Regions from separate parts of the Arthrobacter sp. Soil_C_60 genome, predicted to be linked through region 3. Evidence: riboswitches for the same ligand, from Rfam matches in the RefSeq annotation. Region 3 holds a riboswitch; each other region holds the start of a gene.
What was found. A riboswitch is a leader RNA that binds a small molecule or an ion and turns the genes downstream of it on or off. The one in region 3 is predicted to bind cyclic di-AMP.
Positions count from the first base shown of each region.

Region 1 (6,053 bases), on a different contig from region 3:
CCTGGAGTCTGGGCGCGGCATAGCCTGCCACCATGTTGTTGGCGATATCCACGGCGTACTCACGCAACTCGAAGGTCTTCACCGAGGTATCGGCACCCTCTTGCCGGAACCGGTCAACGGTGGATTTTGCCAGCTGATCCGCCAGCAGCCGGCTGGAAGACGGTACGCCCAGCCCTGCGGACAACACCACGATTTTTCGCTCTGACACCGGTTTCTCCTTCATGTCTCTTTGTTCATGCGATTGCATCTATCTTCACAACTGAGAGCGCTGCCGGATTATTCCTGCCGGAGGGACGCTATTCCTGTTGCGCGCACAGAAACGGTGCCACACTGGGATGACCATCATCCGACAAGACCCCCGGCAAGGGCCTTCTCCCGCCAGGAGGACCGGTGATCCTGAAGCAATACCACCTCAGTTCACTATCGCTGAGTTCCTATTTGATCGGGGACGAGACCACCGGAAGTGCCGTTGTCGTGGACCCGCAGCGGGACATCGACCAGTACCTGGACGACGCCTCCCGAAACAACCTCACCATCGTGGGTGTGATCGACACCCACTTCCATGCCGATTTTGTGGCCGGACACCTCGAACTGGCCGCCGCCACCGGAGCGTGGATCGGGCTCGGAGCCCGGGCGGAAGCCGCCTACGACTTCCGCAAACTGCACCATGGGGAAAAGATTTCGCTGGGTGAGGTCGAACTGGAGATCCACGAGACCCCCGGCCACACCTGGGAGTCCATCACTGTGCTGGTCCGCGAGCGCGCAACGGATGAAACGCCGCATGCGGCCCTGACCGGAGACACCCTCTTCATCGGCGATGTGGGCCGGCCTGACCTTGCCGCATCCGTCGGCGCTGATCCCGTGGAATTGGCCCGCGCGCTCTATCACTCGGTGCACAATGACCTGATGAAGCTTGATGGCAGCGTGCGACTGCTTCCCGCGCACACCGCAGGAAGCGCATGCGGGAAGAACCTCTCGGCCGAGCGCGAATCGACGATCGGGCAGCAGCAGGCCGCGAACCCTTCCGTCCAGCCGATGAGCGAGGACGAGTTCGTGGACCTGATCACCAGCGGCCAACCGTCCGCTCCGACATACTTTGCCACCGATGCCAGACTGAACCGCAGCAGGCATCCGGTGATGGCAAGCAGACTGCATCCCGCGGCACTCCCGAAGGATGCGTTGGAACGGGCATTATCTTCAGGGGCACGGATTCTTGATGCGCGGCCGCCGAAACTGTTCGCCGCAGGCCATCTGGCTGGCTCCATCAACGTGGGCATTGACGGGCGCTTTGAGGAAACGGCGGGCATGTTCTTCGATCACCGCGACGTGATCGTCATTGTGGCCGAGCCGGGCAAGGAAACCGAAGTCCAACTAGGTCTTGCCCGAATTGGTTGCGACAGAGTGGTCGGTTTCATCCCGAATCTTCCCGACCTGCTCGCGGCGCAGCCTCAGCTGGCAGGCAGCACGGACCGGGTCCAGGCGGATGCACTGGACAGCGCCCTGGCCGACCCGGAAACGGTGGTGCTCGATGTCCGCAATGCCGGGGAGCGGGAGGACGGCGCCATTGCCGGAACCCAGCACATTCCGCTGGCCGAACTGCCGCTACGCTACGACGAGCTGCCGGCAGACAAGCGCATCGTGGTGCACTGCGCCAGCGGCTGGCGCTCCAGCGTTGCCGCGAGCGCACTGAAGGCGCTCGGCTATACCGATGTCGCCGATGTTGCGGGCGGCTATAACGCCTGGGCCAAGCAGCACCAGGCTGCCTAATTCACGGAGCGCTCCTTCCAGCGAGCGGCAACGTGCGTCCGCAAGACAGTGCAGCGACGCCACGCGCCCGGCTAGACACCACGGCCGTAACAGGAGGAACAACACCTTCAACCCGGCTGAAGCTTCAGCGCTGCTCGTGCTGGACGCCGTGCAATCGACCCATCTTTTACACCACCGGAGCTTCGTGTGTCTACAAACACACATAACGGATTTGTAACAAGACACGCCGACACGATACTTTTTAAAGGCATTCTTACGCAACCAATGGTAAGAGCCTGATCCGTACGCCTAGCCCTGTCAGCGGATCAGTCAATTCAATTCTTCCCAGACAGGGGCGGAGGAACCACACACGGCGCTTGGGGGCGCCTTGGGGTGAAGTTCTGTCAGCAACATCGAAGGCACATTGTTTGCCGCTGACCGAACCGAGTGAACTCTCTCTCGAATCCGACAGCTAACTTCGCAGGCGCATATGAGAGGACTTCCCCTTTGCAGACCAATAAGCCTGTGCGCGGCCGCCGTCGCGCCGAAGATACTTCCCTGCTGACCGCCGTGCGGAACCAAGACGGCGAAGGCCGTCGCCGCGCCTCGAAGCGCCGCTTTTCCAGCACCTCCCAGAAGGCCGGCTTGGCCTTGGCTGCCACCGGCATCATTGCCTTGGCCGCTGTTCCCACTGCCCAGGCGGTCTCCGGTCACGAAGACCTGAGCACCGTCAGCGCCGCCAGCACGTCTTCGGCCCCGGTGACTGCAGCACAGGACAGCGAGATGAAGTTCGAGCGGATCGAAGTGACCAGCAAGGCCGCTCCAGAGCAGAAGGCTGAGCCGAAGACCGAGGTTAAGGCCGCCTCCGTCGAGAAGGCCGATGATGCCAAGGACAAGCCGAAGGCCGAGCCGAAAAAGGAGTCCAAGCCTGCTCCCAAGGAGACCGCCGCCAGCGGTCTGGCTTCCCCCGTAGCCGACCTGAATCAGTCCTCGGGCTTCGGCTACCGGATCAACCCTGTCACAGGGGCAGCCGGCGAGTTCCATAACGGCTCCGATTACGCCCTCGCCTGCGGTACCGACGTCAAGGCTGCCGGAGCCGGCAAGGTCGTCGAAGCTTCCTCCAGCGCCGTGGGCTACGGCAACCGCATCGTCATTGAGCACGGCGATGGCATGAAGACCACTTACAACCACCTGCAGAGCATCGGCGTCAGCCAGGGCCAGAAGGTCTCGAGCGGCGATTCGATCGCCGATCTGGGCACCACCGGCAATTCCACCGGCTGCCACCTGCACTTCGAGGTCGTCGTCAACGGCGAGGAAGTAGACCCGGCCAAATACCTCTAGCCCCACCATCCGCCTCGGCGGATTTACGGCCAGACCCGAACGGGGCTGTGCGGCATGAGCCGCGCGGCCCCGTTTTTTGTCCCTAGTCACCACTGGGCAAGAGGACTAGCGTGGGGCGTACCCGCCGCATCCATACACTGGCGCAGAGCCGCGCCGGTGCCGAGTCGAGCCGTGCCATGCCGGCGGAACCAGCGCTAGGAGACAAGAATGAACACCCTTACCCTTGCAGATGCCCGGAGCATCATCGCGGCCGCCGAAGCCCGCGCAGAAGAAATTGGCCAGCCGATGAACATCGCCGTGGTCGACGCCGGTGGCAACCTCATCTCCCACGTGCGGATGGACGGCGCCTGGCTGGGCAGCATCGACATCTCCATCAACAAGGCCTTCACCTCCCGCGCCTTCGACATCCAGACCAAGGACCTGGGCGACAACTCGCAGCCGGGCAACCAGTTCTACGGCATCCATGCCAGCAACAACGGCCGGATCATGATTTTCGCTGGCGGCGTGCCGCTCAGCCGAGACGGCCAGGTAGTCGGCGCGATTGGCGTCAGCGGCGGCAGCGGTGAGCAGGATCAGACCGTCGCGGAAGCAGGCGCCGGAGCACTCTGACGACTACGTCCGAAGTACCTATAGCCATAGTGAGTGAAGTCCGCTAGCGTGATGACTATCACCGTGCGGTCCAGAATAAGGAGTCATGCCCCGTGTCAGGAAACAGAGCCGTTGCCTATAAAGGACCAGGGAAAGTCGAGGTCATCGACACCGACTACCCCACCTTCGATCTTAAGGACGCCCCGGGGATCAACCCGGCCAACATCGGCCGCAAGGTCCCCCACGGCGTCATTCTGCGAACAGTCACCACCAACATCTGCGGCTCGGACCAGCACATGGTCCGCGGCCGCACCACCGCCCCGACCGACCTGGTACTCGGACACGAAATCACCGGCGAAGTCATCGAATGCGGACCCGACGTCGAATTCATCAAGACCGGCGACATCGTCTCGGTCCCGTTCAACATTTCCTGCGGCCGCTGCCGCAACTGCAAGGAACGCAAAACCGGCATCTGCCTCAACGTAAACCCCGACCGCCCCGGCAGCGCCTACGGCTACGTGGACATGGGCGGCTGGGTCGGCGGCCAGGCCGAATACGTCATGGTGCCCTACGCGGACTGGAACCTGCTGAAGTTCCCGGACCGCGACCAGGCCCTGGAGAAAATCATGGACCTGACCATGCTCTCCGACATCCTGCCCACCGGCTTCCACGGCGCCGTCACCGCCGGCGTCGAAGTCGGCTCCACCGTGTACGTGGCCGGTGCCGGCCCGGTCGGCCTCGCTGCCGCAGCCGGCGCACAACTACTCGGCGCCGCCGTCGTAATCGTGGGCGACCTCAACGAGCAGCGCCTCGCGCAGGCACGCAGCTTCGGCTGCGAAACCGTGGACGTGTCCCAGGGCGACCCGAAGGACCAGATCGAGCAGCTCCTCGGTGTGCCCGAAGTGGACTGCGGCATCGACGCCGTGGGCTTCGAAGCCCGCGGCCACGGCAAGGACGCCTCGCACGAGGCGCCGGCCACCGTGCTGAACTCGCTGATGGACATCACCGCCGCCGGCGGCGCGCTGGGCATCCCCGGACTCTACGTCACCGGCGATCCCGGGGCGGCGGATGAAGCCGCGCAGCACGGCTCGCTCTCCATCAGCCTCGGCACCGGCTGGGCCAAATCGCTGTCCTTCACCACCGGCCAGTGCCCGGTCATGAAATACAACCGCCAGCTGATGATGGCGATCCTGCACGACAAGGTCCAGATCGCCAAGGCCGTCAATGCCAAGGCCATCCCGCTCGAAGACGCACCCAAGGGCTACGCCGAATTCGACGCCGGCGCCGCCACCAAGTACGTCCTGAACCCGAACGGCTACGTCAAGAACTGATCGAGGAGAGGAACAGCAACGATGAATGCGAAGAATCTGCAGGAAGTCCTGGACGCCTCCGGCAACACCGTTGAACTGCTGCGCAATTCCCAGCTCGGCGCCTACATCTACCCAGTGGTCGCCCCGGAATTCACCAACTGGCGCAGCGAGCAGCGGGCCTGGCGCGAGACGGCGGTGCTCTATGATCAGTCCCACCATATGGACAATCTGTTCATCAAGGGTCCGGACGCGCTGAAGCTGATTTCCGACACGGCCATTAACAGCGTGGCCAACTTCCCGGTCAACAAGGCCAAGCAGTATGTACCGACGACGCCGGCCGGGCACGTGATCGGCGATGGCATCCTCTTCCACGAGGCCGAGGACGAGTACATCTACGTGGGCCGTGCCCCGGCGGCCAACTGGCTGCTCTACCATGGCGAGACCGGCGGCTACGAGGCCGAGATCGTCGTCGACCGCCGCTCGCCGTCGCGCCCGATGGGCCAGCCGGTCAAGCGCAAGTACTGGCGCTTCCAGATCCAGGGGCCCAACGCCTGGCAGATCATCGAGAAGGTCAACGGCGGCCCGGTGGAGCAGCTGAAGTTCTTCAACATGGACCACATGAACGTGGCCGGCGCGCAGGTCCGCACCCTTCGCCACGGGATGGCCGGTGCGCCCGGACTGGAGCTGTGGGGGCCGTACGAGACCTATGACAAGGCCCGCGACACGATCCTGCAGATCGGCCAGGAGTTCGGCATGCTGGCCGTCGGCTCGCGCGCCTACCCGTCCAACACGCTGGAGTCGGGCTGGATCCCGTCCCCGCTGCCGGCGATCTACACCGGCGAAGAAATGCGGCCCTACCGTGAATGGCTCAGCGCGGACAGCTACGAGGCGACCAACGCGGTGGCCGGCAGCTTCGTTGCGGACAAGATCGAGGACTATTACCTGACGCCGTGGGAGCTGGGTTACGGCTCGTTCGTGAAGTTCGACCATGACTTCATCGGCCGCGAGTCGCTGGAGAAGATCGATCCGGCCACCCAGCGCAAGAAGGTCACGCTGGCGTGGAACCCG
Region 1 is NZ_JBDGKM010000012.1:122,570-128,622, reverse strand. It holds gene AC3A4M_RS19950 (FMN reductase) at 1-208, opposite strand, end outside; gene AC3A4M_RS19945 (MBL fold metallo-hydrolase) at 391-1,767, shown strand; cyclic di-AMP (ydaO/yuaA leader) riboswitch at 2,076-2,248, shown strand; gene AC3A4M_RS19940 (peptidoglycan DD-metalloendopeptidase family protein) at 2,254-3,087, shown strand; gene AC3A4M_RS19935 (GlcG/HbpS family heme-binding protein) at 3,295-3,696, shown strand; gene fdhA (formaldehyde dehydrogenase, glutathione-independent) at 3,789-5,006, shown strand; gene ligM (vanillate/3-O-methylgallate O-demethylase) at 5,028-6,053, shown strand, end outside.
Region 1: it holds a riboswitch for cyclic di-AMP, as region 3 does, so the genes downstream of both, AC3A4M_RS19940 (peptidoglycan DD-metalloendopeptidase family protein) here and AC3A4M_RS21575 (C40 family peptidase) in region 3, are expected to answer to the same signal.

Region 2 (6,053 bases), on a different contig from region 3:
GGCGTGGCCAAGCACCGTACGATCATCGGCTCCGAGGTCCGCACCGGATCGAACACCGTCTTCGTTGCACCCGTTCAGGTGGGCGACGGCGCGTATTCGGGCGCGGGCGCGGTGATCCGCAAGGACGTTCCGGCCGGCGCACTGGCGCTGAACGTCGCGGCCCAGCGCAACATCGAAGGCTGGGTCCAGCAGAACCGGGCCGGCACTTCAGCCGCAAAGGCGGCCGACGCCGCTGCTTCTTCCCAAACCCCCACCAATGCAGAAAGTGACCATTCATGACCGGAATTAAGGCCCAGGGCGAAAAGAGGCTGGTCCTTGCCTCAGGCAGGGCACACCCGGAACTCGCCAAAGAGATCGCCAAAGAGCTCGAGATCGATCTGCTTCCCACCAGCGCGTACGACTTCGCCAACGGCGAGATCTACGTCCGCTTCGAGGAAAGCGTCCGCGGCACCGACGCCTTTGTGATCCAGGCACACCCGGCCCCGATCAACGAATGGCTCATGGAACACCTGATCATGGTGGACACGCTCAAGCGGGCCTCCGCCAAGCGCATCACCGTGATTGCCCCGTTCTACCCGTACGCCCGGCAGGACAAGAAGCACCGCGGCCGCGAGCCGATCTCGGCCCGCCTGGTGGCGGACATGTACAAGACCGCCGGTGCCGACCGCCTCATCTCGGTGGACCTGCACACCGCGCAGATCCAGGGCTTCTTCGACGGCCCGGTCGACCACCTGATGGCCATCCCGCTGCTGGCCGAGTACGTCCGCACCCGCGTGGACCTGGACAACGTTACCGTGGTGTCCCCGGACACCGGCCGCGTCCGCGTGGCCGAGCAGTGGGCCGAGCGCCTCGGCGGCGCCCCGCTGGCCTTCGTGCACAAGTCCCGCGACGTCAACGTGCCCAACCAGGCCGTGGCCAAGACGGTTGTCGGCCAGGTTGAAGGCCGCGAATGCGTGCTGATCGACGACATGATCGATACCGGCGGAACCATCGCCGGCGCCGTCCAGGTGCTCAAGAACGCCGGCGCCAAGGACGTCATCATCGCCTCCACCCACGCCGTGTTCTCGGACCCGGCGGCCCGCCGCCTGGCCGAGTCCGGCGCGCGCGAAGTGGTGGTCACCAACACGCTGCCCATCACCGCGGACAAGCAGTTCCCGCAGCTGACCGTGCTGTCCATCGCGCCGCTGATCGCCCGTGCCATCAGCGAAGTGTTTGAGGACGGCTCCGTCACCAGCCTCTTCGACGGCAAGGCCTAAGTCTTAGTCCTGGCTATCAGCGCGGCGTCGGCCGGTCTCCTTCAGACCTGGCCGGCGCCGCGTCGTCGTTAGCTGCCGTCCTCTCGCCCAGCGACGTCTTGCGCAAGGGATCGGTCCGCCGCTGCACGGCCGAGGCCCACACCCACGTTGTCCGCCGGACGCCGGCGTCCTCCCAGGTCACCTGCACGGCCCGCGACGTCCAGCCGAATGCCTCGCCCTGGACCAGTTCGGCGGCACCGGGAAAACGGATCCACGCCCACACCGGCACACCCGGGACTACCCGGGTCACGTTGTGGTGCTCGAGATCCAGTTCCTCGGCGGTCAGCGAGACGGGTTCCGCACGCTTCGCATAACGGGCTGCCATCCGCGCCGCAGCATCCCGGTCCATATTTAAAAGTAGAACATATCTTCGATGGAAGTGACAAAGAGAGGGTGACGGAACGCTGGTTCCGCCACCCTCTTTCTGCAGCCCGGCCCGGAAGGAGCCGGATGGGGCCTACCGGCTGCTGCCGCCGTCTTTGTCTTCGCCCAACAGGGAGAGGGGGAGGCCCAAGTCCACATCAACGTCAGCGCGGACGCGGAACCGGCGATGCTTCTCCCCCTCCGCATCCCGGGTGGTGTCGGCGGTAGGCGACGCGTCCGGCGAAGGCCGTTCCTCCGGATCGACAGCTTCGCTGGTCGGAGCCGGTTCGACGGGCGCCGCTGAGTGGCTGCGTACGCTTGATCTTGTAGGTTCGGGCTCTTCAGGCACAGCTCGCGCGCTTTGCTTGGCCGGAGGGCTCGTAGCCGGGGTTGTCGGTACTGCGGCGTCGGCGGTGGGCGAGGCTGTCGGCTTAGCTGCCTCCGTAGCGGCCGCAGTGGCCTTTTCTGCCGTATCCGTGGCAGCCGCAGTCGCGCCAGCAACCTTGTCTTTGGCGGTACCAGTTGCTTCTCCGACGGCGCCGGCAAGCGGCGCGGCAGCCTCTCCGGTGGAAACACTGGCAGACTCAGTGGTCATCGGAGCGGGGCGCTCGCTAACGTCCTCTGCAGGAGTCGGCTGGGCCGCAGCACTCGGAGTGACCTTTGTTTCCTTCTGCGCGGCCGCCGTGCTGTCTGTTGTAGGCCGGCTGAACGTCGGTTCAGCTTCATTGGACGGGGCTGAAATGGGCCAAGCTTTTACCGATGTCTGCAGTTGGGGGCGGCCAGCGCTGGCTTCCTGGGATCCAGTCTGATCCAAGGGCAGGGCAGCCGCAGCAGCCACCGTGGCAACTACGGCCAGCCCGGTGAGTGCCCCGACGCTTCGGAGCGAGACGGCGGATGGGGCTTGGTCCTTGGTGCGGCGGCGGCCTCGGACCAGGCTGGTGACACCATGCGACGAGACAGTGGGGCCGGCGCGCCGGCGTCCACGGGCAGAAGGGTTCTTCACGGGATTCCTCTCTACACGCCTGCGAAGTTAGCTGTCGGATTCGAGACGGAGCATCTCGGCGCGACCGGGACCGCAGCAGAACGCCGCGGACAACCTGCCGCACTTCACCCCAAGACGCCGCTGGCGCCACTTTTGGTTCCTCCACCTCTGCCAGTGAAATTGAACGGACAGGTACGCTGGCAGAGCTCGGCGTGCGGACCCGGCCACAACCCTTGCCTAGGGCCATGGCGCGATTAAACGTATCGGGCGCGCTGAACCGTTACAAACTCGTGACTTGTGTTTGTGGTCACGCGCTTTTCAGGCGGCCTGGGCCGTGCGAGCCCATATGCATGCTGACCTGCGCATATGCCGTTGGAGCACGAAATTCGAGCTGCGGAGCCCTCGTCAGTCGATTCGCCTTCGGCCGGATGTGGAGATTGCGACGACGTCGTGCTATCGGGTGGCTTCGAAGGCAGCGATGAACCGGCCGGCGCGTTCCCGAGCGTATTGCCCGAACGGACGGACCAGGACGGGGGAATGGGGCATGTCCGGCTCTGTGGTCCGGATGTACAGATCGGAGGTTTCGGGGCGCATGAGAAACAACGTCGCGTGCGACACTTCGGGTGAGTCCTGGGGCCAGGCGAAGGCAGTACGATCTTTGATCGCTTCCGTGATGATGGCGTCCTGTTCCTGGTCTGCCAGGAGCAGGCGTCCGCTCCGAGTGATGTTGAGGTATACCGGGCCGCGGGGAGAGTAGGTCCAGGAGGTTCGGCCGAGTAGGCCGCGCGTTTTGCGGAACTTTGCGTCAGCTACCGGGAAGGAGCCATCAGGCATCGCGTCTAGGATTCCGGCCTTGGCGTAGCCGCCAATAATCCAAGCGCCGAGATCGCGGAACAAGGGCTCCAACAATGCCAGGCGCCGCCCCAGCTCCTGATGCGCTTCGGGGGAACCGTTCACGGTGTAATCTTTCTTGTTCCTGCCGCCGTTGCCCATAGCCAAGGCGGATACCCTAATTTGATCTTGCGCACGGCGTTGGGCTGGTGAATTCGGACGTTCCAGCGCTCTTCGTGCATCTGGAACGTACGTTCGGAACGCAGTGTACTCCAGTAACATGAACTGGGGCCTCCACCCGCGATCCAGTGATGCGAGACGGTTAAGCCGATGGAAACCGATCGGGAAGCCGTTTCGGGTCCGATGGCGGCGTCGTCGTTGGGGACGGCCGGACAACCGGCCGAGGTGGCAACTCCTGTAAGCCGCGGCCGCAGCGCGAAATGGCTCGGAGCGGGTTGGCATGGTGGCCTGACTTCAGGCCATTCGCATATCCGGAACAAAGCACGACGGCGCACCACTGGTGCCCGGCAGCGGTGCGCTCGACCTGCCAGATCGCGGACCACGTGGATCAGCTGAGGATGAGGAGGACCGCGCCCACCGCGGAAAGGACGGCCCGGGCGAGATTGGCGCGGCTCCAAGGCCGCTCGAACTTAGCCCAACCAATTTCCGACCGCGCCAGCCGCCCATTGAGGGGAACGTTGACTGCCATCGTTGCCAGCCATCCCGCCAGATAGCATCCCGCGCCAAGTGTAGAGGTAAGCCAGCCTGCGGCAGAGGGGCCCGAGATCTGCTGGACAACTGTTCCGGCACACAAGAGAGCGGTGCCAAAGAACAACGCCATGAATGGTGCCCGAACCGCCTGTTCATTGATCGAGATCATCGCTGCCTCGGCTTCAGGCGCGGGCCTGCGTCGCAGCGCCGGCATGACAGTGAAGGAAAACGCAACGTAAAATCCGCCCACGATCGCAGAACCGATCCCGGCGATCACTCCAAGTGTCACCCAATTCTCCCCACTGTCATGTGAGAACCATAGCGGCAGGTGGTTGCCGCCGGTTGAACTGAATCTGTCTGCAACGAGACTGCAGGCAGCGGCAACGGCAGCGGCAACCGGTTTGAGTGGGAGGGGCACGCAAGAAATAGCGTTGTCCAAACACAAGGCAGTCATGCATTCCGCATTTCCCGGCATGCCACAATTCCAAGATGAATCTTTTCACCAACCTCTGGCGTGTCGTTGCGTCCGAACTTAGGCTGAATTAGTCATCCCAGCGCATGCCACCTCCCCAAGGCACGGGATGGATGGACCTGGCCGGGGCAGCGCCTCTGGCCAGGTCCATCACCTTCCGGTCGTCGTGAAGCCGCGCCGGATTTCCTCGGTCATCCCTGCGGTGCTGTAATCGGGAGAGGTATCAATAGTGGGGAGCGTAAGTGCATCAGTGCAGCGTCAACTGGCATCGCCATGCCTTTCATATACTGTTGACCGCCGCGGCGGTTTCGCTGCTGGCAGGATGTGCCGCTTCGGCCTCCCTCCCTGCTTCATCTGCCGCCACAGGGACGAGCACAGGCAGAGCTGGCGGGAAGACGCCAACTCCGAGCCCTCAACCAGCAGGTCCCACCGCAACCTTTACCGCAGTGACTCCGGCACCTGACGGGACTTCGGTGCCGACTGCTCCCAGCCTCACCATGGCGGAGGCCGAAGCCGACCGGTTGGCGATGGAGCAGTTTCTCGCCAACGCCTGGGACACTATGGACGTCAAGCGCCTGAGCGACTTGGCAATCGGGGACTGCCTCTACTTCGATTACGATTACCAGGCCAAAACCACCGCCATCTTCCCGGTTGACTGCTCAACCCCGCACGAGGGGGAAGTGATGGCGACCTACCGGCACCCTGATTCTGGTTATCCTGGCCTGCATAACCTTGGCGTGAGCGCAGAGTCGTACTTCGGTGGAGCTGCCAGTGCAATGCGGGAGGCCGGTCAGCTGCCGAGTACGGCACGCAGGCATCTGAGCCCGACCGAAGCTGACTGGGAAGCCGGCGATCGGACCAGCGTGGACTTGCTCATCCACAATTCCAGCTTCGGCCTCTTGGAACGCGGCTACCTTGACACAGACCACGTGACGGTGGCCGAAGTGCCAGATGAAGGAACTGCGTCCGGAGACCTTGCAAATACCTTGGAAAACCGAGCCGATCCGGCCGCGAGCAACGTTTATCCCTAGCGCCCGCACTCACCCCTCGCCTAGGCTAGCCGTACTTGGCAGCCACCACCGCCTCCGTTGCCGGCGGCTGTCAGGGCACGAAGGCAGCGGAGCGGGTTCTCAATGGCGAGGACGCTGGGGGAAGCAGTTTTCTTTATGAGGGACTGCACGTGTGGCAGCCCGTTGGGGAGCGGGCTGCCGCAGCGTCCGCATGGGCGCTCACGGCAATAACGGACCAGGGGAGACGGTCCGACACTCGCACCTGCACCGGCACCCCACGTGTGCCGGTCTTTTTTGGGGGAACAAGATGACAGACAAGCCAGCGCAGTCAGCGGCGTCCAATCCGAAACCGCCCAAGGAAGCGCGCCCGAAGAGGCGCGGCACCGTCA
Region 2 is NZ_JBDGKM010000002.1:381,887-387,939, reverse strand. It holds gene glmU (bifunctional UDP-N-acetylglucosamine diphosphorylase/glucosamine-1-phosphate N-acetyltransferase GlmU) at 1-279, shown strand, start outside; gene AC3A4M_RS05585 (ribose-phosphate diphosphokinase) at 276-1,256, shown strand; gene AC3A4M_RS05580 (hypothetical protein) at 1,273-1,644, opposite strand; gene AC3A4M_RS05575 (hypothetical protein) at 1,753-2,661, opposite strand; cyclic di-AMP (ydaO/yuaA leader) riboswitch at 2,664-2,837, opposite strand; gene AC3A4M_RS05570 (hypothetical protein) at 3,094-3,639, opposite strand; gene AC3A4M_RS05565 (anthrone oxygenase family protein) at 4,040-4,657, opposite strand; gene AC3A4M_RS05560 (hypothetical protein) at 5,101-5,685, shown strand; gene AC3A4M_RS05555 (hypothetical protein) at 5,972-6,053, shown strand, end outside.
Region 2: it holds a riboswitch for cyclic di-AMP, as region 3 does, so the genes downstream of both, AC3A4M_RS05575 (hypothetical protein) here and AC3A4M_RS21575 (C40 family peptidase) in region 3, are expected to answer to the same signal.

Region 3 (6,053 bases):
TGGCCATGGCGCCGCCGTAGACCTGGCTGAAGAGCAGCACGAACATGATCGGCTGCAGGATGGTGAACACCAGGATTTCCGGCACGCGCTTGATCTTGACCAGGTTCCGGCGCGTGGCGATCCAGCCGTCGGAGACGAACTGGCCGAAGCTGCTGCCGGTGCTGGCCAGTGCGGGCGAGGATTCCGGGCGAGTGAGGGTGGTCATTTCGCGTTCTCCAGTTCCGTCTTATCGCGACGTGAGCCGGCGCTGGTGCCCGCACCGCCGTCGTCGTCTGCGTCGGTTTCCGCCTTGCGGCCGGTGAGTTTGAGGAAGACATCGTCCAGCGTGGGGCGGCGCATGCCGGCGTCGTGCAGTTGGATGTTGGCCTCGCCGAGGTCCGCGAGCACATACTGCAGCGCGCGGGGCCCGTCGGTCACCGGCACTTCCACCACGCGGCCGTCGCCGGAGACCTGGGCCTCGCCCTCGCCGTGCCGGGCGAGAATGCCGGAGGCCGCGCCGGCGTCCGCCTCATACACCAGCGTGACAACCACACGGTGGCCGCCGATCTGCGCCTTGAGCTCATCCGCGGTGCCCTCGGCAATGACCCTGCCGCCGTCGATCACGGCTATGTCGTCCGAAAGCTGATCCGCCTCCTCGAGGTACTGCGTGGTCAGCAGCAGGGTGGTGCCCTCGGCCACGAGGTTCTTGATCACACCCCAGAGCGCGAGCCGGCTGCGCGGATCCAGCCCGGTGGTCGGCTCGTCCAGGAACAGGATCTTGGGGTTGATCACCAGGGCGCCGGCGAGGTCGATCCGGCGCCGCATGCCGCCGGAAAACCCCTTGACCGGACGGTTACCGGCTTCGGTCAGTTCGAACTGGTCGATCAGTTCCTGCGCCCGGCGCCGGGCCGTCTTAGCGCCGAGATGGTAGAGCCGGCCGACCATTTCCAGGTTCTCGAAGCCGGTCAGGTTTTCATCAACCGCCGCGTACTGCCCGGCGACGCCGATGATCCGGCGCACTTCCTTCGGCGCGGCAGCGACGTCGATCCCGTCGATATGCGCGGTGCCCCGGTCCGGCTTGATGAGCGTGGTCAGGACCTTGACGGCCGTGGTCTTGCCGGCACCGTTGGGCCCGAGCAGGGCCTTGACCGTGCCGCGCGGGACGGAAAGATCCAGCCCGTCCAAGGCATGGACTGCACCGGTTTTCGTCTTGTAGATCTTGGTCAGGCCGCGGGCCTCGATGATCGTCATGGTGGCATCTTAGAAAAGGCCGGGCGGCTTCGGAAAGGGAATTGAGGACAGCTCCGGTCCTCATGCCGACCGGAATCAGTGGTGACGCCGCCGCACTATCGTGCGGCCCGCCGTCGTACGCCCTTGCTCTTTCTACGGGCTGCCGGTCAGCGGAGCCTACGGAGCAGACCTCAGCGGCCGTCGGCCAACGCGCCCGCGGACTCCGCCGGTGACTCGGTTTGGCTGTGCGGCGTCCGGCTGTCCGTTGCCTGATGATCCGCTGCCACATGGTCCTCGGCCTGGTTGTCCGCGGGCTTGCGGACGAAGAAGGCTGCCGCCACGGCGAAGACGGAGATGATCGCGCCGGCCAGGAACGCGGCACGCACTCCGCCGGCCACCGCCACGGTACCCGCCGCACCGTCTGCGGCCAGGGCGGCGGACTGGATGGACATCACGGTCACGAACAAGGCGGTCCCGACGGCACCCGCCACTTGCTGGACCGTGCCGATGATTGCGCTGCCGTGCGAGTACAGTTCCGGCTTCACCGCGCCCAGTCCCGCGGTGAACAGCGGGGTGAAGAGCAGGGCCAGGCCGATGCTCAGGACGATGTGCGCGGCCAGCAGCGTGAACGGGGAGGTGTTTTCGGTGAGCGTGGACAGGAACCACAGCACCGCGCTGACCAGCAGGGTTCCCGGCACCAGCAGGACGGTCGGCCCGAACTTGTCGTAAAGCCGGCCCACAAACGGCGCCAGCAGACCCATGAGGAGGCCGCCGGGCAGCAGCATCAGGCCGATCTGGAACGGTTCGAGCGCAAGCACCTGCTGCATATAGATCGGGAGCAGGATGATGGTGCCGAACAGGGCGGCCATGCTGATGACCATCAGGCTCACGGTGACCGAGAAGGTGCTGGAGCGGAAGGTGCGCAGATCCAGCAGCGCGCGGTCCCGCCGCTGGAGCCTCAGCTGGCGCAGGATGAAGGCTGACAGGGCCACGAGCCCCACGGTGAAGGAGATCCACATCGGCACGGCGGAAACAGCCTGGCCGGCCTCGCCGGAGCCCTGGCCGACCAGGCTCAAGCCATAGATCAGGCCGCCGAAGCCGAACGCGGAGAGCACCACGGAGAACAGGTCCAGCGGCACAGGCCTCGGTTCGGTGACGTTGTCCACCCGCCGGTTGCCGATGATCAGCATGGCGACGGCGATCGGCAGCACCAGCCAGAACATCCACCGCCAGGACAGGGCGTTGAGGATGATGCCGGAGATGGTCGGTCCGATGGCCGGCGCGACGGAGATGACAATCGAGACGTTGCCCATGGTCTTGCCGCGCTCGGCCGGAGCCACCAGGGTCATCAGGGTGGTCATCAGCAGCGGCATCATGATGGCGGTGCCGGTGGCTTGGACAATCCGGCCCAGCAGCAGAAGTTCGAATCCGGGCGCCATAGCGGCGATCAGCGTGCCGGCGGAGAAGAGCGACATGGCCGCGGTGAAGACCGGCCGGGTGTTGAAGCGCTGCAGGAGGAAGCCGGTGATCGGAATGACCACCGCCATGGTCAGCATGAACGCCGTGGTCAGCCATTGGGCGGCGCGCGCGGTGATGCCGAGGTCGTCCATCAGCTCGGTCAGGGCGACGCTCATGATCGTCTCGTTGAGGATGACCACAAACGAGGCGGCCAGCAGCAACCGGATGACCCTGTTGTTCCGGCGCCTATGGTCGGCGCCGTCGCTTCCCGGTCCGGATACTGGCGCCGCGCCGGAATTTACGACGGCGGGTTCGGCCGGGGACTGTTGGCTCACGGAAGGTATCCTCAATGGTTTTGGGGGGAAGTGGTGCCTGCGCGAGGCGCCGACAGCAAGACTAACCAGCATAGTGGAAGCAGTATTCCCGCGGGCCCCAAAAAGGGGTAGGCCCCACATAAGATGGCCCACTTAACGCGGTATGCACCGCCGGAAAGTCCGACGGTGCATACCTATATAGGAGCATGCCTACATATAGTGTGCCGCTGTGCGGCCGCAGGGCTTACTTGGTGAAGTAGCCGTCTACGGGCATCCAGCTGGTGGGGTGCACCTTGGTGCCCTCGCCCGGGTTCAGGGCGCTGATCATCTGGCCGTCGCCGAGGTAGATGCCGATGTGGCTTCCACCGTTCTGGAGAACCAGGTCGCCCGGCTTCGGGTTGCTGGTCGGGGTCAGTGCACCGGCCTGTGCGGTGGTGACGCGGGGCAGGTCGATGCCGTGCTGGGCGTAGACCCACTGCACGAAGCCGGAGCAGTCCCAGCCGCTGGTCGAGGTGCCGCCCCAGACGTACGGGGTGCCGATCATGGACTTGGCGGTGGCGACGATGCCCGAGGTGCTGGCCGTGCTGACGGAAGCGGGCTCGATGTTGGCGCTTGCAGCGGCAACGGTGAAGTCTTCTTCCTGCGGCGCGGCCTGGGTCGCCGGTGCCTCGACCGGAGCAGCATGCGCAGCGTGGTCGGCCGGAGCCTGTGCGGCGCCGGCGAGCTGGATGACGTCGCCCGGGTAGATGACCGATTCCCAGCCGAGGCCGTTGGCGGCGAAGACGTCGTTCAGCTCAATGCCGTGCTGCGCGGCAATGTTGCCGAGGGTGTCGCCAGCCTTGACGGTGTGGGTTGCAGCGTCCTCCGAGGAGGCCGGTGCGGGCGCCGGGGCTGCGGCCGGAGCGGCAACAGTCTCAGCCTGGGCCGATGCGGCGAAGTCGCTGGAGGATACGTCCGATGCTGCGTTGGCAGGCAGGCCGGCACCGAGCATCAGGCCACCGGCAGCGGTGACAACTGCGGCACTGCGGCCAACGGTACCTGCGTGGGACGATACGGCCTTCGAAACTCCGCTGAACGGGTTGCTGTGGACCGGGGTGGCACGATGGCGTGCGGAATTGATCTTGAACAAGGTTGTAGCCTCTCCCAATGCCTGCGAGGTAAGCTGTCGGGTTCGGATGGGAGTCACCCGGCCGCGTTCCACCTCGGAAAATCGCTCCGTGGTGAACTGCGGCTTAACCCCAAGGGCTCTGGAGGGAGCCCGGTAAACGTGGGTCCCCCGCCTCTGCCATCTGTCTAGCGAACGGACTCGGAACGGTGGCAGAGTTAGGCAAAGCCATTCCGAGGGGGCCGGCCCAGGAAGCGCCGACGTGGTTGCCACCCTACATAACGGATTGATAACTCCGCAAAACGGACACGCCGCCAATGGCAGGTTTCGGGGTGGTTTAGTGCTAGTGGACGGCCGGTGGATTGCGTTCGGGTGGTGGTGCCGTTCCGTAGTAATCTTGCCGGATGATCCGTCGAAGCTTTGCCCTCGTTTTTGTAATGTTTGCCCTGCTCATCACGGGGTGCAGCCAAGTTGAGCAGGCCGCCACTGATGCGGCCAATGACGCCGTTTCCGGCGCCAAGGATGCTGCCAGTCAGGCCGCCTCTGATGCTGTGTCAGGAATCACATCGGCGGCCGTCGACGAAGTGCTCCAGCAGGTCTGCAAACCTGTGGCAGACGGCACGATCAGCGCAGGGGAGAAGCAACTGCTTTCCGGCCTCGTCGATGCCGCTGAACAGGCCGGCGTGCCAGCCGAAATTACGACGCCGATGGGTGACATTGCGCAGTCCGGAGACCAGGTGCCGGCCGAGTCTGTAAGCGCCCTGCAGGACGCCTGCGCCAACGCCACCAGCTAGCGCCAACGCCGGCTGCTAGCGCTGGCGCAGTCGGAACCACTCCCGTGCGCCGGCCTGGAACCTGGTTGGGTGAAGGCCTGCGGCGTCCTGCGGAATGGCGCCGAGGAACGGCACGTCCAGATTCTGCAGGTACCGCAGGTTGTCCTCTTCCACCGCGTTTGGTTCCGCCGGCCAGGAGCCGACAACCAGTCCGGCGGCTGTGAGGTTGCGGACTTTGATGGCCTCGAGCGTAAGCAGGGTGTGGTTCAGCGTGCCCAGTCCGCTGCGGCAGACAACGACGACGCCGGCACTGCAGCCGCCGGAGCTGCGGCCGTCGGCACTGCTGGCACCGGCACTGCCGAAACTGGAGTTCTCCACCCGGGCCGCGAGGTCTGCGAGGGTCCTGCCCTCGCCATCGAGTTCCACCAGGAGCCCACCGGCGCCTTCCACCAGGACATGGTCCGATCCCGCAGCGAGCTTCCCGATGTGCCGGACGTGGTCCGCGAGGGGAGGCAGTGCGGCGTCTTGCCGCGCGGCAGCTGCCGCCGGGGCCATCGGCTCGAGCAGCCGGATGCCTTCGGACACCGCGGTCACGCCGGAGAGGCGGCGCACTTCGTCCGCGTCGCCCGGTTCACCGTCGGCAACCCCGGTCTGCGCCGGCTTGTAGACCGAAACCGTGCCCGGTAAAGCGGTGGCGAGCGCCGCCGTCGTTATCGTCTTGCCGACCCCGGTGTCGGTGCCGGTGACGAAGATGACCCGCGGCAGTTCGGTGGGACTGGCCGGACCGGCCAGGCTGGCCAGGGCGGAATCCTCGGTCACTGTTCCTCCTGTTCCACCGTTACGGTGAGCGGGGTTTGGAAGGACAGCAGGCGCAACCAGTCCGGCTCCGGCCCGGTGAGCCGTACCGCCGGCAGTGCCCGGGCCGTCTCCCCAAGCACCAGCACGGTTTCGAGCTCGGCCAGTTTGGCGCCCAGGCAGCGGTGCAGGCCGTGCCCGAACGCCAGCGAATAGGCGGTTCCGCCGGTGTCCGGGGGATGGTTGCCGCTGAGCTCGAGCAGGATTTCCGCGCCGGCGGGCAGCTCGGTGCCGCCCAGTCGCGTATCGCGGGGGACGGCCCGCCGCCAGGTATGCACGGAGGATTCGGTGGCCAGCACCTGCCGCACGAAGGACGCGGCTCCGGTGGTAGCCGCAGGG
Region 3 is NZ_JBDGKM010000016.1:38,266-44,318, reverse strand. It holds gene AC3A4M_RS21590 (ABC transporter permease) at 1-205, opposite strand, end outside; gene AC3A4M_RS21585 (ATP-binding cassette domain-containing protein) at 202-1,230, opposite strand; gene AC3A4M_RS21580 (MDR family MFS transporter) at 1,401-3,011, opposite strand; gene AC3A4M_RS21575 (C40 family peptidase) at 3,226-4,110, opposite strand; cyclic di-AMP (ydaO/yuaA leader) riboswitch at 4,115-4,290, opposite strand; gene AC3A4M_RS21570 (hypothetical protein) at 4,491-4,880, shown strand; gene bioD (dethiobiotin synthase) at 4,896-5,678, opposite strand; gene AC3A4M_RS21560 (cytochrome P450 family protein) at 5,675-6,053, opposite strand, start outside.